DNA from 2 places in the Paenibacillus sp. FSL H7-0940 genome. Region 2 is predicted to be linked to the other one. Evidence: a T-box and tRNA genes for the amino acid it is inferred to sense, from the RefSeq annotation. Region 2 holds a T-box; the other holds one or more tRNA genes.

Region 1 (8,361 bases), 3.1 Mb from region 2:
CTCACTGGCAACCAATTCATGTAACCCCAGACAAAAAGCGTTCAGTGAATCCTTTTTGGCTTCCGTTGTATCTTCCTCGGCTTCTTCTGTAACAATTTCTTTATCACCCATGAAAATCCACTCTTGCTCCCCCAAAGGAATCAAGACTATCTCCTCGCCAAAGTAACTCTCAAGCAACTTGTTGAGTTCCTTGGATCGTAAACGATGTGCATCCGGTGTATCCCCTTGCAGCAAGAAGAGAATCTTCTCAGCATTTAATCCTGCGGGCACCACAAAGCGATCAGGAACCACTTCAGATTCCTGCTTGGTTGGTTCTTCGATCTGCTCTTTAAGCCAGAGACCCAATTCAGTCAAATACTGCTCCCTATCATTCTCATATACAACAGGTTGTACCTCATCGGGTAGAGCCGTGTTAGTACGGATCAAAAGCTCAATCAATTGTCGTGTCTCCACGGTAATAGATTTTGCAGGGCATCCCCAACACACGACAGTCTCTTCTTGCTCATTCATCCGAACCTTAAAAAATATACGCTTTCCCGTATTCAAACTGATCACATCGGATGAAATTGGAGATGCAGATTGATCAGATAACTCCTGATGCTCACCCTCATCACCAAAGATCTCTGAATTTTCATGTCGACCAACCAGATTCGCAACGGATTGCATCCATTCTTCTATTGTAATTTCATATTCGTCCAAATTTGTGCCTATAATGACTTCAATTTGCTGTTTTAGATCAGGTATGAGCTTCATATAATGAACGTCACCACTCTGCATGTTTTCTATTAGTTTATCATATCTTGCCCAGCATTAATAAATATCCATATTGAGCTAAAATTACATAACAAAAAAAGAGCAACTAATCAAATTAATGATTAATCACTCTTTTCTTAAAGATGAGTCATGAAGGGCTCGAACCTTCGACACCCTGATTAAAAGTCAGGTGCTCTACCAACTGAGCTAATGACTCATAAAACTGGTGGAGGATGATGGATTCGAACCACCGAACCCGTACGGGAGCAGATTTACAGTCTGATGCGTTTGGCCACTTCGCTAATCCTCCAGGGATTAAAGGTGGCTCGGGACGGAATCGAACCGCCGACACGAGGATTTTCAGTCCTCTGCTCTACCGACTGAGCTACCGAGCCATATTTAATTTTTAGGATTAATGGCGGAACCGACGGGATTCGAACCCGCGATCTCCTGCGTGACAGGCAGGCATGTTAGGCCAACTACACCACGGTTCCAGGCATTAATGGTGCCGGCGAGAGGACTTGAACCCCCAACCTACTGATTACAAGTCAGTTGCTCTACCAGTTGAGCTACACCGGCGTATATGGTGGAGGCTGAGGGGATCGAACCCCCGACCCTCTGCTTGTAAGGCAGATGCTCTCCCAGCTGAGCTAAGCCTCCTGGGTAATATGGTAGCGGCGGAGGGGATCGAACCCCCGACCTTACGGGTATGAACCGTACGCTCTAGCCAGCTGAGCTACACCGCCATATTAATTGTGTCTTGATTGCTTGTCCATCTTTAGGTAAAGATGGCGGAGAGAGAGGGATTCGAACCCTCGCACCGCTTACGCAGTCTAACCCCTTAGCAGAGGGTCCCCTTATAGCCACTTGGGTATCTCTCCAACTAACAATCATCAACATCATTCAAGGATTGCTCCCTGAAAACTAGATTCGAAACGAAACATGCGATTTAGAACTTGCTATTGGATAAGCCCTCGACCGATTAGTACTGGTCAGCTCCATGCATTGCTGCACTTCCACCCCCAGCCTATCTACCTCGTCGTCTTCAAGGGGTCTTACATACTGGGAAATCTCATCTTGAGGGGGGCTTCACGCTTAGATGCTTTCAGCGTTTATCCCGTCCGTACATAGCTACCCAGCGGTGCTCCTGGCGGAACAACTGGTACACCAGCGGTACGTCCATCCCGGTCCTCTCGTACTAAGGACAGCTCCTCTCAAATTTCCTACGCCCACGACAGATAGGGACCGAACTGTCTCACGACGTTCTGAACCCAGCTCGCGTACCGCTTTAATGGGCGAACAGCCCAACCCTTGGGACCTACTTCAGCCCCAGGATGCGATGAGCCGACATCGAGGTGCCAAACCTCCCCGTCGATGTGGACTCTTGGGGGAGATAAGCCTGTTATCCCCAGGGTAGCTTTTATCCGTTGAGCGATGGCCCTTCCATGCGGTACCACCGGATCACTAAGCCCGACTTTCGTCCCTGCTCGACTTGTAGGTCTCGCAGTCAAGCTCCCTTATGCCTTTGCACTCTTCGAATGATTTCCAACCATTCTGAGGGAACCTTTGGGCGCCTCCGTTACTCTTTAGGAGGCGACCGCCCCAGTCAAACTGCCCACCTGACACTGTCCCCGCACCGGATTACGGTACCAGGTTAGAACCTAGATACGATCAGGGTGGTATCCCAACGTTGCCTCCACGCAAGCTGGCGCTCACGTTTCAAAGGCTCCCACCTATCCTGTACAGATCGTACCCAAATTCAATATCAAGCTGCAGTAAAGCTCCATGGGGTCTTTCCGTCTTGTCGCGGGTAACCTGCATCTTCACAGGTATTAAAATTTCACCGGATCTCTCGTTGAGACAGCGCCCAAGTCGTTACGCCATTCGTGCGGGTCAGAATTTACCTGACAAGGAATTTCGCTACCTTAGGACCGTTATAGTTACGGCCGCCGTTTACTGGGGCTTCGGTTCACAGCTTCGGATTGCTCCTAACCACTCCCCTTAACCTTCCAGCACCGGGCAGGCGTCAGCCCGTATACTTCGCCTTACGGCTTCGCACAGACCTGTGTTTTTGCTAAACAGTCGCTTGGGCCTTTTCACTGCGGCCCCCTCGTGCTATTCACACTACCGGGGCACCCCTTCTCCCGAAGTTACGGGGTCATTTTGCCGAGTTCCTTAACGAGAGTTCTTCCGCGCGCCTTAGAATACTCTTCTCGCCTACCTGTGTCGGTTTGCGGTACGGGCACCATCACCTGGCTAGAGGCTTTTCTTGGCAGTGTGAGATCATGACCTTCGCTACTATAATTTTCGCTCCCCATCACAGCTCAGCCTTACAATGTGCGGATTTGCCTACACATCAGCCTTACTGCTTAGACGGACATCCATCAGTCCGCGTCACTACCCTACTGCGTCCCCCCATTGCTCATAACGGCTTACGGTGGTACAGGAATTTCGACCTGTTGTCCTTCGACTACGCCTTTCGGCCTCGCCTTAGGTCCCGACTTACCCTGAGCGGACGAGCCTTCCTCAGGAACCCTTAGGCTTTCGGCGGATCAGATTCTCACTGATCTTTTCGTTACTCATACCGGCATTCTCACTTGTATAATGTCCAGCGCTCCTTACGGTACACCTTCAACCCTTATACAACGCTCCCCTACCCCTGATGCAAAGCATCAAGCCATAGCTTCGGTGGTGTGTTTAGCCCCGTTACATTTTCGGCGCAGAGTCACTCGACCAGTGAGCTATTACGCACTCTTTCAATGATGGCTGCTTCTAAGCCAACATCCTGGTTGTCTGTGCAACTCCACATCCTTTCCCACTTAACACACACTTGGGGACCTTAGCTGATGGTCTGGGCTGTTTCCCTTTTGACAATGGATCTTAGCACTCACTGTCTGACTCCCGGAAGTAAGTCTATGGCATTCGGAGTTTGACTGAGCTTGGTAACCCTTGCGGGCCCCGCACCCAATCAGTGCTCTACCTCCACGACTCTGTTTTCCGAGGCTAGCCCTAAAGCTATTTCGGGGAGAACCAGCTATCTCCGAGTTCGATTGGAATTTCTCCGCTACCCCCACCTCATCCCCGCATTTTTCAACATGCGTGGGTTCGGGCCTCCAGTGCGTGTTACCGCACCTTCACCCTGGACAGGGGTAGATCACCCGGTTTCGGGTCTACGTCCACGTACTAATTCGCCCTATTCAGACTCGCTTTCGCTGCGGCTCCGGCTCTTCACCTTAACCTTGCACGGGAACGTAACTCGCCGGTTCATTCTACAAAAGGCACGCCATCACCCCTAAAACGGGCTCTGACTTTTTGTAAGCACACGGTTTCAGGTTCTATTTCACTCCCCTTCCGGGGTGCTTTTCACCTTTCCCTCACGGTACTGCTTCACTATCGGTCGCTAGGAAGTATTTAGCCTTGGCAGATGGTCCTGCCGGATTCATACGGGGTTTCACGTGCCCCGCACTACTCGGGATCCGTCTCGGAGGGAACAGACTTTCAACTACAGGGCTTTTACCTTCTTTGGCGGGCCTTTCCAGACCTCTTCGCTTAACCGGTTCCTTTGTAACTCCATGTGAGACGTCCCACAACCCCAAAGAGCAAGCTCTCTGGTTTGGGCTTCTCCGCGTTCGCTCGCCGCTACTGACGGAATCACTATTGTTTTCTCTTCCTCAGGGTACTTAGATGTTTCAGTTCCCCTGGTATGCCTCTGCATAACCTATGTATTCAGTTATGAGTAACTGGAAATTACCCCAGCTGGGTTTCCCCATTCGGACACCCCCGGATCAAAGCTTGCTTACAGCTCCCCGAGGCAGTTTCGTTGTTCGCCACGTCCTTCATCGGCTCCTAGCGCCTAGGCATCCTCCGTGTGCTCTTAGTAGCTTAACCATTTTGTTCCGGTTTCGGTCGCTCCCCTTGTTTTGCTTGCGCAAAGCCAAAAGTCGCTCTCACCCGATACCCTCACAAAAGCAATTTAACTACCTTTATACACTTGACTTGTTTGCACAAGTTCAGCTTAAAGGAATGTTCTAATTCGCGTTTGTTTCGTTTCGATATCTAGTTTTCAAAGAACAAACTTGTAAAACATTTTTGGTGGAGCCAAGCGGGATCGAACCGCTGACCTCCTGCTTGCAAGGCAGGCGCTCTCCCAGCTGAGCTATGGCCCCATATAAAGTTTAAAGGTATAGATGGTGGGCCCTGGTGGACTCGAACCACCGGCCTCACCCTTATCAGAGGTGCGCTCTAACCAACTGAGCTAAGGGCCCACATTACATATACTATTCGAACCCAAAATGGGTTACGCTTGGCGGCGTTCTACTCTCCCAGGACCCTGCGGTCCAAGTACCATCGACGCTGAAGGGCTTAACGGTCGTGTTCGGGATGGGAACGTGTGGAACCCCTTCGCTATCGCCACCAAACGTTTGAGAGTTTAAGCTCTCAAAACTGAGCAACGAGTGAGTAACTAGCCGACCTGGCTAGATTTTGTATTTGAATGTTTCCACTCGGGAAACGATTCTCCATAGAAAGGAGGTGATCCAGCCGCACCTTCCGATACGGCTACCTTGTTACGACTTCACCCCAATCATCTATCCCACCTTCGGCGGCTGGCTCCTTGCGGTTACCCCACCGACTTCGGGTGTTATAAACTCTCGTGGTGTGACGGGCGGTGTGTACAAGACCCGGGAACGTATTCACCGCGGCATGCTGATCCGCGATTACTAGCAATTCCGACTTCATGCAGGCGAGTTGCAGCCTGCAATCCGAACTGAGACCGGCTTTGTTGGGATTGGCTCCATCTCGCGATTTCGCAGCCCGTTGTACCGGCCATTGTAGTACGTGTGTAGCCCAGGTCATAAGGGGCATGATGATTTGACGTCATCCCCACCTTCCTCCGGTTTGTCACCGGCAGTCTATCTAGAGTGCCCATCCGAAATGCTGGCAACTAAATATAAGGGTTGCGCTCGTTGCGGGACTTAACCCAACATCTCACGACACGAGCTGACGACAACCATGCACCACCTGTCTTGAATGTTCCGAAGAAAAGGTACATCTCTGCACCGGTCATTCAGATGTCAAGACCTGGTAAGGTTCTTCGCGTTGCTTCGAATTAAACCACATACTCCACTGCTTGTGCGGGTCCCCGTCAATTCCTTTGAGTTTCAGTCTTGCGACCGTACTCCCCAGGCGGAGTGCTTAATGTGTTAACTTCGGCACCAAGGGTATCGAAACCCCTAACACCTAGCACTCATCGTTTACGGCGTGGACTACCAGGGTATCTAATCCTGTTTGCTCCCCACGCTTTCGCGCCTCAGCGTCAGTTACAGCCCAGAGAGTCGCCTTCGCCACTGGTGTTCCTCCACATATCTACGCATTTCACCGCTACACGTGGAATTCCACTCTCCTCTTCTGCACTCAAGTCACCCAGTTTCCAGTGCGATCCGGGGTTGAGCCCCGGGATTAAACACCAGACTTAAATGACCGCCTGCGCGCGCTTTACGCCCAATAATTCCGGACAACGCTTGCCCCCTACGTATTACCGCGGCTGCTGGCACGTAGTTAGCCGGGGCTTTCTTCTCAGGTACCGTCACCTTGAGAGCAGTTACTCTCCCAAGCGTTCTTCCCTGGCAACAGAGCTTTACGATCCGAAAACCTTCATCACTCACGCGGCATTGCTCCGTCAGGCTTTCGCCCATTGCGGAAGATTCCCTACTGCTGCCTCCCGTAGGAGTCTGGGCCGTGTCTCAGTCCCAGTGTGGCCGATCACCCTCTCAGGTCGGCTACGCATCGTCGCCTTGGTGAGCCGTTACCTCACCAACTAGCTAATGCGCCGCAGGCCCATCCCCAAGTGACAGATTGCTCCGTCTTTCCAGTTCTCTTCAGGCGAAGAAAACAATTATTCGGTATTAGCTACCGTTTCCGGTAGTTGTCCCAAACTTGAGGGCAGGTTGCCTACGTGTTACTCACCCGTCCGCCGCTAACCATCAGAGAAGCAAGCTTCTCTTCAAGTCCGCTCGACTTGCATGTATTAGGCATGCCGCCAGCGTTCGTCCTGAGCCAGGATCAAACTCTCCAATAAAGTATTGAAAAGAGCGATAAGCTCATTTTGAATCTGACGAGATTAAAAATCTCATTTGTGCTCCAGTCGATTCAAGCCAAGGCTTGTCTCAAACTTTTGCGTTCATTCTGCAAGCAGAATGTTTACTCACTCGTTGTTCAGTTTTCAAAGATCAAACTCGTTTTTTCGTCACCATTTTCTCTCAGCGGCGACTTTTATAATATATCATACTTCGTTTGTTTTGGTCAAGTGTTTTTTTGAAATTCTTTTTCGAAGTTCGTAATGAACTCCTTGATTTCATCTAAAGCATCTAACCAAGCAAGCAAAGCAACGAGATATAATGTACCATATAAATATCCTGCGAGTCAACTATCCGAACAAAGAAATTTTCAGCCCTAATAATAGCCCCACACCTGGCAATCCCAAAACAGTTACAGTCCCTATCGTTGCAGGGTTCAGCGGGATGTAGGTTCCTGTAATCCAGCCGGAATAATTCACGATATATATCCCTACTGCAGCCAGCACCAGATGAATTCCAAATGACGTGAAAAACGATAACCCTATCCGCTTTCTGAATAAAATAACGATAAGCCCCAGTAACGATATAACCAATACACTTCCCAGTATAATACTCTTCATATGTTTCACCTCCGTGTTTAATGTAAACGTGACTCTACATACTAACCCCTCGCTGTGATGTAACATCATCATTAGCTCTGGCTCGCTTTGCTCTTCTCAAGTGGATCTGGTACTTCCGCTCAGCTGCCTCCAATACATAAATAGCATAATCAATCTCATCCTGTCCCTGTGCATCTTCAAACTGTCTCATAGCCCGTTCCCATTCCTGCTTAGCCATCTGAATATCTGCATAGATCTGATCCGCCTCAAGTTCCTTCAACATTCTGTTGTGTTTCTCTACCGAGTTCCGTGTGTTTCGCCACAAAAACATAATCTCTCCCCCTCCTGATCAGCACAGCATATTCTCATACTTATCAGGGAAAGGACAAACTTAGAACTCGGACATTCATTTTTTCCATAAAAAAAAAAAGAGAGCCCTAAGGCTCTCTTTGCATATCGAAACTTATTTAGCATCCGAAGTTTCCAAGGAAGTCCGCTGCGTAATACAAATTGATCACACTAACGCATCTCCCTGCGACCTTCCAACGCTTTGGAAAGGGTCACTTCATCCGCATACTCAAGATCGCCCCCTACAGGCAATCCATGCGCAATACGAGTCACACTGATCTCAAACGGACGCACCAACCGGGAGATATACATCGCTGTAGCCTCACCCTCAATGTTGGGGTTCGTTGCCAAGATGATCTCTTTTATACGTTCATCACTTAATCGAACCAGGAGTTCCTTCAAACGAATATCGTCTGGGCCAATTCCCTCCATAGGTGAAATCGCGCCCTGTAACACATGATAGTACCCATCGAATTCCTTGGTGCGCTCCATGGCCACCAGATCTTTCGAATCCTGAACTACACAGATAACAGATACATCCCTGGACTTATCCTGACAGATGCGACATGGGTCCGTATCAGTAATAT
Region 2 (8,361 bases):
CTCTGGGTAACATCCTTGGATTGCTCGTGAACGTTGCAGCAATTATGTTGATTGTTATGCTGGCTATGGCACTCTTCAGAGCCATCTCCAATCGTCGCAAACCTGCAGCGGATGGTCGTTATGACCGTCGCAATGATCGTGATGATGACCGTAACAGAAACGGACGGTACTAATCTCTATGGTTCTGAGCATGGATGAAATTGTGAATGCAATCTGTATTCATATGGCAGAACGTAAGGGTGTACGTCCAACCGATGTGAATGTAGAACTGAGTTGGGAAGAAGATACAGGTTATTCCGCTGAAGTTTGGATTCAAGGCCGTAGTCAATATCTGGTGGAGTCCAATATGATTGAAGCGATTCTTCGTTACCTGCACAGTGAATACAACATCCGGGCGTACCGTGAGAATGTACGACTTGATCTGGATGAAGAAATCACAGCGATCGTTAATCAATAAGATAGGTCACTCACTGGCCTGATATACGAAAGACCGCCTCCCCTCTGTCCTGACAGAGATGGAAGGCGGTCTTTTTGTTTCTGTATTTGTAGCTTTATTTGTGTGTCTATTATAGTCTCTATACGTCTCTGTGTTACGTTCTAATTCTTGGAAACTAGGATTGTAGTTTAACCAGGCTGTAGTTCTTCTTACCTTTACGGATAATGATGAATTTACTCCCAATGGCATGCTCTGCCGACACTGTGAATTCAAGGTCCGTGATTTTCTCACCGTTCATGGAGATAGCGCCTTTAGTGACATCCTCACGGGCCTGGCGTTTGGATGGCTCCAACCCCAGATCTACGAGCCAGTCGACGATATTTTTCGCTTCGCCGTCCGTTTCGAATGTTGGCATTTCCTTGAAACCCTGCTCGATTTCATCTGCTGTCAGGGAACGGATATCACCACTGAACAGCGCCGCTGTAATACGTTTAGCCTGTTCTAGCATTTCTTCGCCGTGAACGAATTTTGTCATTTCTTCCGCGAGTGCTTTCTGTGCTTCACGTCTGTGCGGCTCTGTCTCTACCTTTTCAGCCAAAGCTTCAATTTCTTCTTTGCTCAGGAAGGTAAAGTATTTCAAGTATTTGATCACATCACGGTCATCTGTATTCGCCCAGAACTGGTAGAACTCAAATGGTGTTGTTTTGTTCGGGTCAAGCCAGATTGCGCCGCCAGCTGTTTTACCGAATTTCGTACCGTCGGATTTGAGCATGAGCGGAATAGTCAGACCGTACGCCTTCGCTTCAGATCCTTCTTTTTTGCGAATCAGATCAAGACCACTCGTGATATTCCCCCATTGATCGGAACCGCCGATTTGAAGCTGTACATCTTCGTTCTGGAACAGGTGCAGGTAGTCGAGTGATTGAAGGATTTGGTAGGAAAACTCGGTGAACGAGATTCCGCCTTCCAGTCTGCTCGCAACTACATCCTTAGCCAGCATTGTGTTGAGGTTAAAGTTTTTGCCGTAGTCACGCAAGAATTCAATCACATTGATTTTGTGTGTCCAATCGTAGTTGTTCACCATGCGAACCTGATTATCACCGTCTGTTACAAACAACTTCTTCATCTGTGCTGTCAGTGCATCCACATTCTCCTGCACTTGCTCCATCGTCTGCAAAGAACGTTCTGCCTGCCGACCACTTGGATCACCAATCGTACCTGTAGCTCCACCAATCAAAATAACCGGACGGTGTCCTGCCAGTTGAAAACGTTTCAGCATCATGAATGGAATGAGATGTCCGATATGCATGCTATCCCCCGTAGGGTCAACGCCGCAGTACAGTGAGATTGATTTGGTTTCAGTCAACTCACGCAGTCCCTCTGCATCTGTCTGCTGGTTAATGGCGTCACGCCACTGTAGTTCATCAATAATATTCATGTGTATAACCCCTTTTCTATCCTCAAGATTCAGTGATGATCTACGTTAAATTACGAAATTACACGCTGGAACGGCTTTTTTGGACACAAAAAAATCGCCTCCTTGTCTTCATTAGACACAGGGACGATTATTATAACCGTGGTACCACCCAAATTGCATGGACAACACGTGAACTTAACACGTTATCCATACCACTTTTGGCAATATATCGTTTGCCCATCCGCTTGGCATTACCCAAGTACTCCAGAGTGTAATTCGCAGCCCTTGTATGTATCAGGTTCCATCAACCCCTGACTTTCTGTAACAGGGACAAAGCCGCTACTGCGCTCTATCAACGTGATTCATGTATTCAATTTATAGCAAGTATAGCCGAACGTTTCAGTCATTGCAAGACCAAGTATTAATCTTCGAACAGAACAACGGATGCATAGTTGAAACCAGATTATATAATCACCATGTTCAATTTTCCGTGATAATAACGATAGGCTTTCTCCGCGATCTGATCCTCATTGTTCCAAAACTTCTGATCCAGCGCATCTAACTGCTGCTCTTGTTCCTTTGTCAGGAATTTAGGAATATCCCACAGTTCAGTAAGCCTTTCATCCTCTTTCAGATGCTCAATGCAGCCGTATGCTGACGTTATAATCTCCACGACTTGAGTCGCACCAATGATATGTAATGCCCGCAACGCGTAACGGTATACCTCTTCCCCCCAGTTGCAGAAAAACTGTATAAAACCGCCATTAAAGACATCCGCCTCTAACAGCCATAAAGCAGCAATGTCCTGCTCGTTCGAAGTCAACGATGCCCAGCCCTGTTCAGATTCATTCTTTTTTTCGACAAATAACACAGCATAGTCATACCATACATCATTAATATCTTGCTCGCTCACGTAACACACCTCACTTTTCTTTATGCCATGCCCTCTAACTCCTGACGTTTACCCGTCTGATGCCAATGTAAATACGGATTACCGATCTGCTGGAAGGCTTCCAGAACACCCTTGTTCAGGTCTTTCATCACTTCATTTGTATAGTTCAAATGCATTTCTTTATTATCCACGCCATGTCTTTCCAACAACCCTACATGCGTCGCGGTGAAAATAATATCTTCCAGCAACCAATAGATGACTTCATCCGGCTGTTTCACCCGTTTCTCCAACGAGACGAGACCACGTTCGTAAATTCGAACGATATACGCATCTTCTCTACTCTCTACATAGGGCACCCCATCCCATTTAAAGGTCTCAAACAAGCGGTTAACATAGTTCTGCATCTGTTCCCTAGGGAAAGATGTACGCTCTAAAAGCTGTAAAAGGATGTCTGCCAATTGTTCTTTGCTTAACATGTTGGACATGAATGCACCTGCCTCTGCAAAAGTAAAACTCTACTTCTCTGATTATTGCATGATAATCTAAAAATTCAATAAAAACGTTGAATTCTAACGTTCATGACAGAATAAAAAAATGAAAAAGCTGCCCAAGGCAGCCTCTTCATATTTATTCCTACTGTTCAATCAGGTCCCACAAAAAGTCTGATACGAAGTATTACATTGTGCAGGTAGTTCGGCATATTCAGCCTGTTCAGGTGAGTGTGCAAACGGATCTGAAAGAACTGCCAAAAGCTTCTCCATCACGCTAAGATCTCCATGATTCTCTGCTCGCTCAAGCGCTTCTTCAACCCGATGATTGCGAGGAATGACAGCTGGATTGTTTGTTCGCATCAACTGCCCAGAGACTTCCTTCTCCCCTTGCTGTCTATCCAATCTTGCTTGCCAACGTTCATACCATTCAGCAAATTCTGTCGTGCCAAACAAAGCTGTGCCTTCCAATGTATCAAAGGTCAAAGCCAGGAACGTATTGGTGTAATCTGCACTACGCTTCTCCATAAGTTCAAGAAGATCCTTAATCAACGCTTCATCTTCGGCCTCTTCATCCAACAAGCCCAGTTTGGCACGCATTCCCTTGAGCCAATCATGATGGTACAATTCAGAAAATTGTGCGATAGCATCCTGAGCGAGTTGCACGGCCTGTTCTTCATCTTCATGCAACAACGGCAGAAGCGTCTCGGCAAAGCGAGCCAAATTCCACCCGGCAATATACGGTTGATTACCATAAGCATAGCGACCTTGTCTGTCAATGGAGCTGAATACGGTTGAAGGATTGTAAGCATCCATAAAGGCACACGGACCATAATCGATGGTCTCACCACTGATTGCCATGTTATCCGTGTTCATCACGCCATGAATGAAACCAACACGCTGCCATTGGGCAATGAGTGCCGCCTGCCGTTTAATAACTTCCTGAAGGAGCAAAAGATAACGATTCTCAGCTTGAGCAACCTCAGGGAAATGTCGATTCAACGTGTAATCAGCCAACGCCCGAAGATCTTCAATAGACCCCCATCTTGCTGCGTACTGAAAGGTTGCTACCCGGATATGACTGGAAGCCACACGCGTTAAAATGGCACCTGGCCGCTCTGTTTCGCGGATAATGTTTTCTCCTGTTGATACCACAGCCAGACTGCGTGTTGTTGGGATACCCAGTGCATACATCGCTTCACTAATAATATACTCTCGCAACATGGGCCCTACAGCAGCACGTCCATCTCCTCCACGAGAGTACGGTGTTCTCCCTGAACCTTTCAGCTGGATATCCACTCGCTCGCCCTGTGGCGTAATCTGTTCACCCAGCAGCAAAGCACGCCCATCTCCAAGCATGTTAAAATTGCCGAATTGATGCCCTGCGTAGGCTTGAGCTAAAGGCTCGGCCCCTTCCGGAATCAGGTTACCTGCAAAAATTTCCGCTCCTTCCTCACTGTCAAGAGACTCCACATCCAGACCCAAGCTGGATGCAAGCAGTCTATTGAAAATAATCAGCTTTGGTGATTCAACAGGCACTGCGCCCTGACTTGTAAAAAAGGGTTGCGGCAACTGCGCATAACTATTCTCCAAGTTCCAACCTTTGTTCAACGTTTCTTGTTGCATGGTGATCACAACTCCTTTTCTGCACCAGGGATATCCCTTGGTTATATTGTAGCCTTGTGAACCAATGCTCATTTATGTAGTCGCATGGAAATTCAATTCAAGAGGTTGTTGACTTAAACGAACATATTAAATGTTCTTGATGAAACTTTAGCATATTTGCATGTCTTTTGCATTCCTCATGAATCGTAAGCACCAAAAAATCCAAGAGGTTTCTTTGCCAAGTGGGGTCATTCCCTTTCACTCCACTTCCCAGAAAACCGTCTTGGATCTATTCCGCTTACTTACTACTAGATGACACGTCTGTTATTACAAGGATTACGTGTGTGCTTCTTGAGCCTGTACAGGCTGTACTGGCAAGCTCTCTTTTTTCAGAGCAAGGTTAAAGAAGACATTAAGCAGGATCGCTGACAGGCTTCCCGTAATGATACCATCGCTAACAATAATCCGAATACTTTGAGGAAGCTGGGCAAACAGATCGGGTACAGCAGTAACACCGAGCCCAAGTGAAACGGAGCAAGCCACGATCAATAGATTGGATTGTTTGCCAAAGTCGACGTTTTGCAGCATTTTGATCCCGGATGAGACGACCATTCCAAACAGGACAACAGTTGCTCCTCCGAGGACAGCACTTGGAATAATGGTTGCAAAAGTAGCTACCTTCGGAATAAGTCCGAGAAAGACCAGTATACCTCCGGCTGCAACAACAACATTGGTCGTTTTCACTTTGGAGAGCTGAACCAAACCGACATTCTGAGCAAATGTATTATATGGAAAAGCATTAAAGATGCCACCCAGAACAAACGCGAGACCTTCTGCGCGATATCCCCGTGCCAGATCTTTTTCGTTGATCGGTTGATCACAGATTTTGCTCAAAGCCATAAATACACCTGTTGATTCGATGATAACCACCGTACCTACAATAATCATTGTAATAATGGGGCCGATTTCAAAGGTAGGCCATCCAAAGTAAAAGGGTTGAGGTAAATGGAACCAGGAGGCTTCCTGTACAGAGGCAAAATTCACTTTTCCCATGATGGCTGCGATGAGGGTGCCCACGATAATACCAAGGAGAACAGCCAGGGATTTAACAAACCCGCGAGCATATCGATTCAGGATTAGAATGAACAGTAATACACCAAATGAAAGCGCCAAATTGTCCAAACTTCCGAAATTCTCACTGTTTGCTCCACCCGCCATGTTTTTAATTCCCGTTGGAATCAGCGCAAGACCGATGATGGTTACCACTGTACCGATCACAACTGGTGGAAACAATTTGACAATTTTGCTGAAAAATACGGCAAAGATGACGATAAATAACCCGGCTGCGATGATCGACCCATAAATGGCGGGAATTCCGTACTGCGATCCAATTGCAATCATCGGTGTCACCGCTACAAAAGAACTTCCGAGCACCGCTGGCAAACCAATACCCAAATACTTCCCTTTCCGAGCCTGAAGCCATGTTGCAACCCCACACGTTAACAGGTCAATGGATACCAGATATGCCAACTGCTCTGCAGTCAGATTTAGTGCTCTGCCCACAAGCAAAGGCACCAGAATTGCTCCCGCATACATCGCGAGTACGTGCTGAATCCCCAGTGAAAAAACTCTCATCTTTTTGGTTTCTTTCATCCCACGTTGCCCCCCTGAAATTAGAATCAACCAAACCGCTGCAAAATCATATTATGTTGATTCACATTATATAAACTATTCAGGGAAGTTCCATGATTCATAACATAGAATTGTGATAAGAGATAAAGAGCCCAACTAAAATTGGGCGCGTTATACAAAAGGTACTCTTAAACGGTTTATGTCGCGTTAAATTAGTTGACACAGAAAAACGAAAATACTCTTCACACTCAGAAGAAGAGAAACATGAACTTTGGATTTAACTTCAGTGATTCATGTAAATTCATGTTAATGCATAATGTTAGAACATCATTTCTTTCATATTCTCAGCTTGTCGAGTTAAGAGGCTTGATGTTAAAACGTTGCTCCATTACCTCTCCGTTCTGGTGAACCCTCTCCGTAAAAAACACTTCTTCTCTGTTCATCAGAACAACGGATGAAGCTCTGGTCCCATAGTCGAATTTCTCACTTCTAACAAAGATGGGAGAAAGCAAACGTTCCCACTCCAATGGAACACCTGTATGGGGCAAAAGCTCATCCACTGAAGGGTCTGCCATTTGCAGCAAACCTAATATTTGTTCTGTCAGGGTAGCTTCGTCCTCACCAAGGATGATTTTCTCCAGCCCTTCTTTCCCACGTTTCACCTTGGGCCAATCTGTATTAATCAAGTGATTACTAATCCCGTATATTCCCGGTTTCAACTTCATCACAACATTACCCACATTAGAATAATAATAGAGGTCGTCAGGATCACCTACTAACAAATTGTAGCCAGGATAATCATTGCGACTTTGCTCCGCATGTTGCATATATTGCTCAGGTGTGGACGTCCCCTTTAAAAAATCAGCAACCAGATCTCCTCTTGAGCCCTTGGCATGTACCTCTTCATTTGGATCCCGATAATTCGTGATAGCAGCCAGACGCCCCTCTGTGGTTACGCCCATCCAGGTTCCCATTTTCGACAAATCCCGCCCAGCCAATATATGAGGATGATCTTCCCAATAGTGTGCTTGAGCCGTAGGTCTGTGATAGAATTCATCCCTATTTGATCCCAATATAAGCGGATACTTTGGATGCATGTTGTAAGCAAATAAAATTAAACACATGGGAATCTTCAACTCCTATATTGGTTAAACCTCTGATTTCGCGCCTTTAAATAGCATAGTCAACTACAATTACATCTTCCACCCAACCATCGAGGGAAGCTACAAATGCCTGATGAGCAGGATGTGGACCATAGGCGCGCAATGCCTCCTGATCTTCAAACGTCACTCTCAATCCAATCGTGTAACCTTGGATACGATCCGTTTCTTCCGTTGCATTGATCCCTGCGGTCAGCCCGACAATCCCCGGTATTTGTTCCTGTAACGCGAGCAATTGATCCACCCATTCCTGCTGTTTAGCTAGTGTGGTTTTATCGCTAAATTTAAAAACAACCAAATGTTCAAACATCTTGTTTTTCCTCCTATGTCCATTCGAATAGTAATGCAATTCCGTTAAATAAAGTTAATTCAACAATTCCAATCCACCCATCATATAAGGGACCACTCTGTTGGCTAATTCAGCCGGAGATTCCTGCCCGCCTTCAATATTCCATCGATATGTCATGCCATAGATCGACCAACTTAGCGTGGTTGCCGTAATTTTCAGCGTTTTGGGATCTACATCACCCGCTACTTTGCTCAATAATTCAAGAAGGAATTGCTCCAGTTGAGTCTTGATGTTCTCTTCAATAATTGGTGCAACTGTCTCATATTTTTTGATGCAACCATTACTTGAGACGTGATAATCACATAATGAAAATATAAGTTGCTGTATGGTTTCGGCTGATAACCGGGCATCCGGGTCCACTCTTTTCGTCACATATTCCATA

What was found. The T-box of region 2 lies ahead of tyrS (tyrosine--tRNA ligase). A T-box ahead of a tRNA ligase gene usually reads a tRNA of that ligase, here a tRNA-Tyr.
Region 1: it has a tRNA-Tyr gene. The T-box ahead of tyrS (tyrosine--tRNA ligase) is inferred to sense a tRNA for this amino acid. The anticodon was not compared.

Annotation. Positions count from the first base shown of each region.
Region 1 covers NZ_CP150280.1:5,541,814-5,550,174, forward strand. The annotation lists gene MHB71_RS24445 (helix-turn-helix domain-containing protein) at 1-753, opposite strand, end outside; tRNA gene MHB71_RS24450 (tRNA-Lys) at 898-970, opposite strand; tRNA gene MHB71_RS24455 (tRNA-Tyr) at 978-1,063, opposite strand; tRNA gene MHB71_RS24460 (tRNA-Phe) at 1,076-1,148, opposite strand; tRNA gene MHB71_RS24465 (tRNA-Asp) at 1,170-1,247, opposite strand; tRNA gene MHB71_RS24470 (tRNA-Thr) at 1,257-1,332, opposite strand; tRNA gene MHB71_RS24475 (tRNA-Val) at 1,338-1,413, opposite strand; tRNA gene MHB71_RS24480 (tRNA-Met) at 1,423-1,499, opposite strand; tRNA gene MHB71_RS24485 (tRNA-Ser) at 1,543-1,634, opposite strand; rRNA gene MHB71_RS24490 (23S ribosomal RNA) at 1,716-4,641, opposite strand; tRNA gene MHB71_RS24495 (tRNA-Ala) at 4,844-4,919, opposite strand; tRNA gene MHB71_RS24500 (tRNA-Ile) at 4,942-5,018, opposite strand; rRNA gene rrf (5S ribosomal RNA) at 5,055-5,171, opposite strand; rRNA gene MHB71_RS24510 (16S ribosomal RNA) at 5,277-6,829, opposite strand; gene MHB71_RS24515 (pro-sigmaK processing inhibitor BofA family protein) at 7,178-7,447, opposite strand; gene MHB71_RS24520 (DUF2508 family protein) at 7,482-7,757, opposite strand; gene recR (recombination mediator RecR) at 7,946-8,361, opposite strand, start outside.
Region 2 covers NZ_CP150280.1:1,552,439-1,560,799, reverse strand. The annotation lists gene MHB71_RS06950 (hypothetical protein) at 1-173, shown strand, start outside; gene MHB71_RS06945 (YxcD family protein) at 179-457, shown strand; gene tyrS (tyrosine--tRNA ligase) at 612-1,874, opposite strand; T-box leader at 1,991-2,218, opposite strand; gene MHB71_RS06935 (DUF4375 domain-containing protein) at 2,317-2,766, opposite strand; gene MHB71_RS06930 (Imm63 family immunity protein) at 2,787-3,230, opposite strand; gene MHB71_RS06925 (YdiU family protein) at 3,390-4,859, opposite strand; gene MHB71_RS06920 (nucleobase:cation symporter-2 family protein) at 5,175-6,491, opposite strand; gene MHB71_RS06915 (NRDE family protein) at 6,815-7,594, opposite strand; gene MHB71_RS06910 (Dabb family protein) at 7,641-7,940, opposite strand; gene MHB71_RS06905 (TetR/AcrR family transcriptional regulator) at 7,995-8,361, opposite strand, start outside.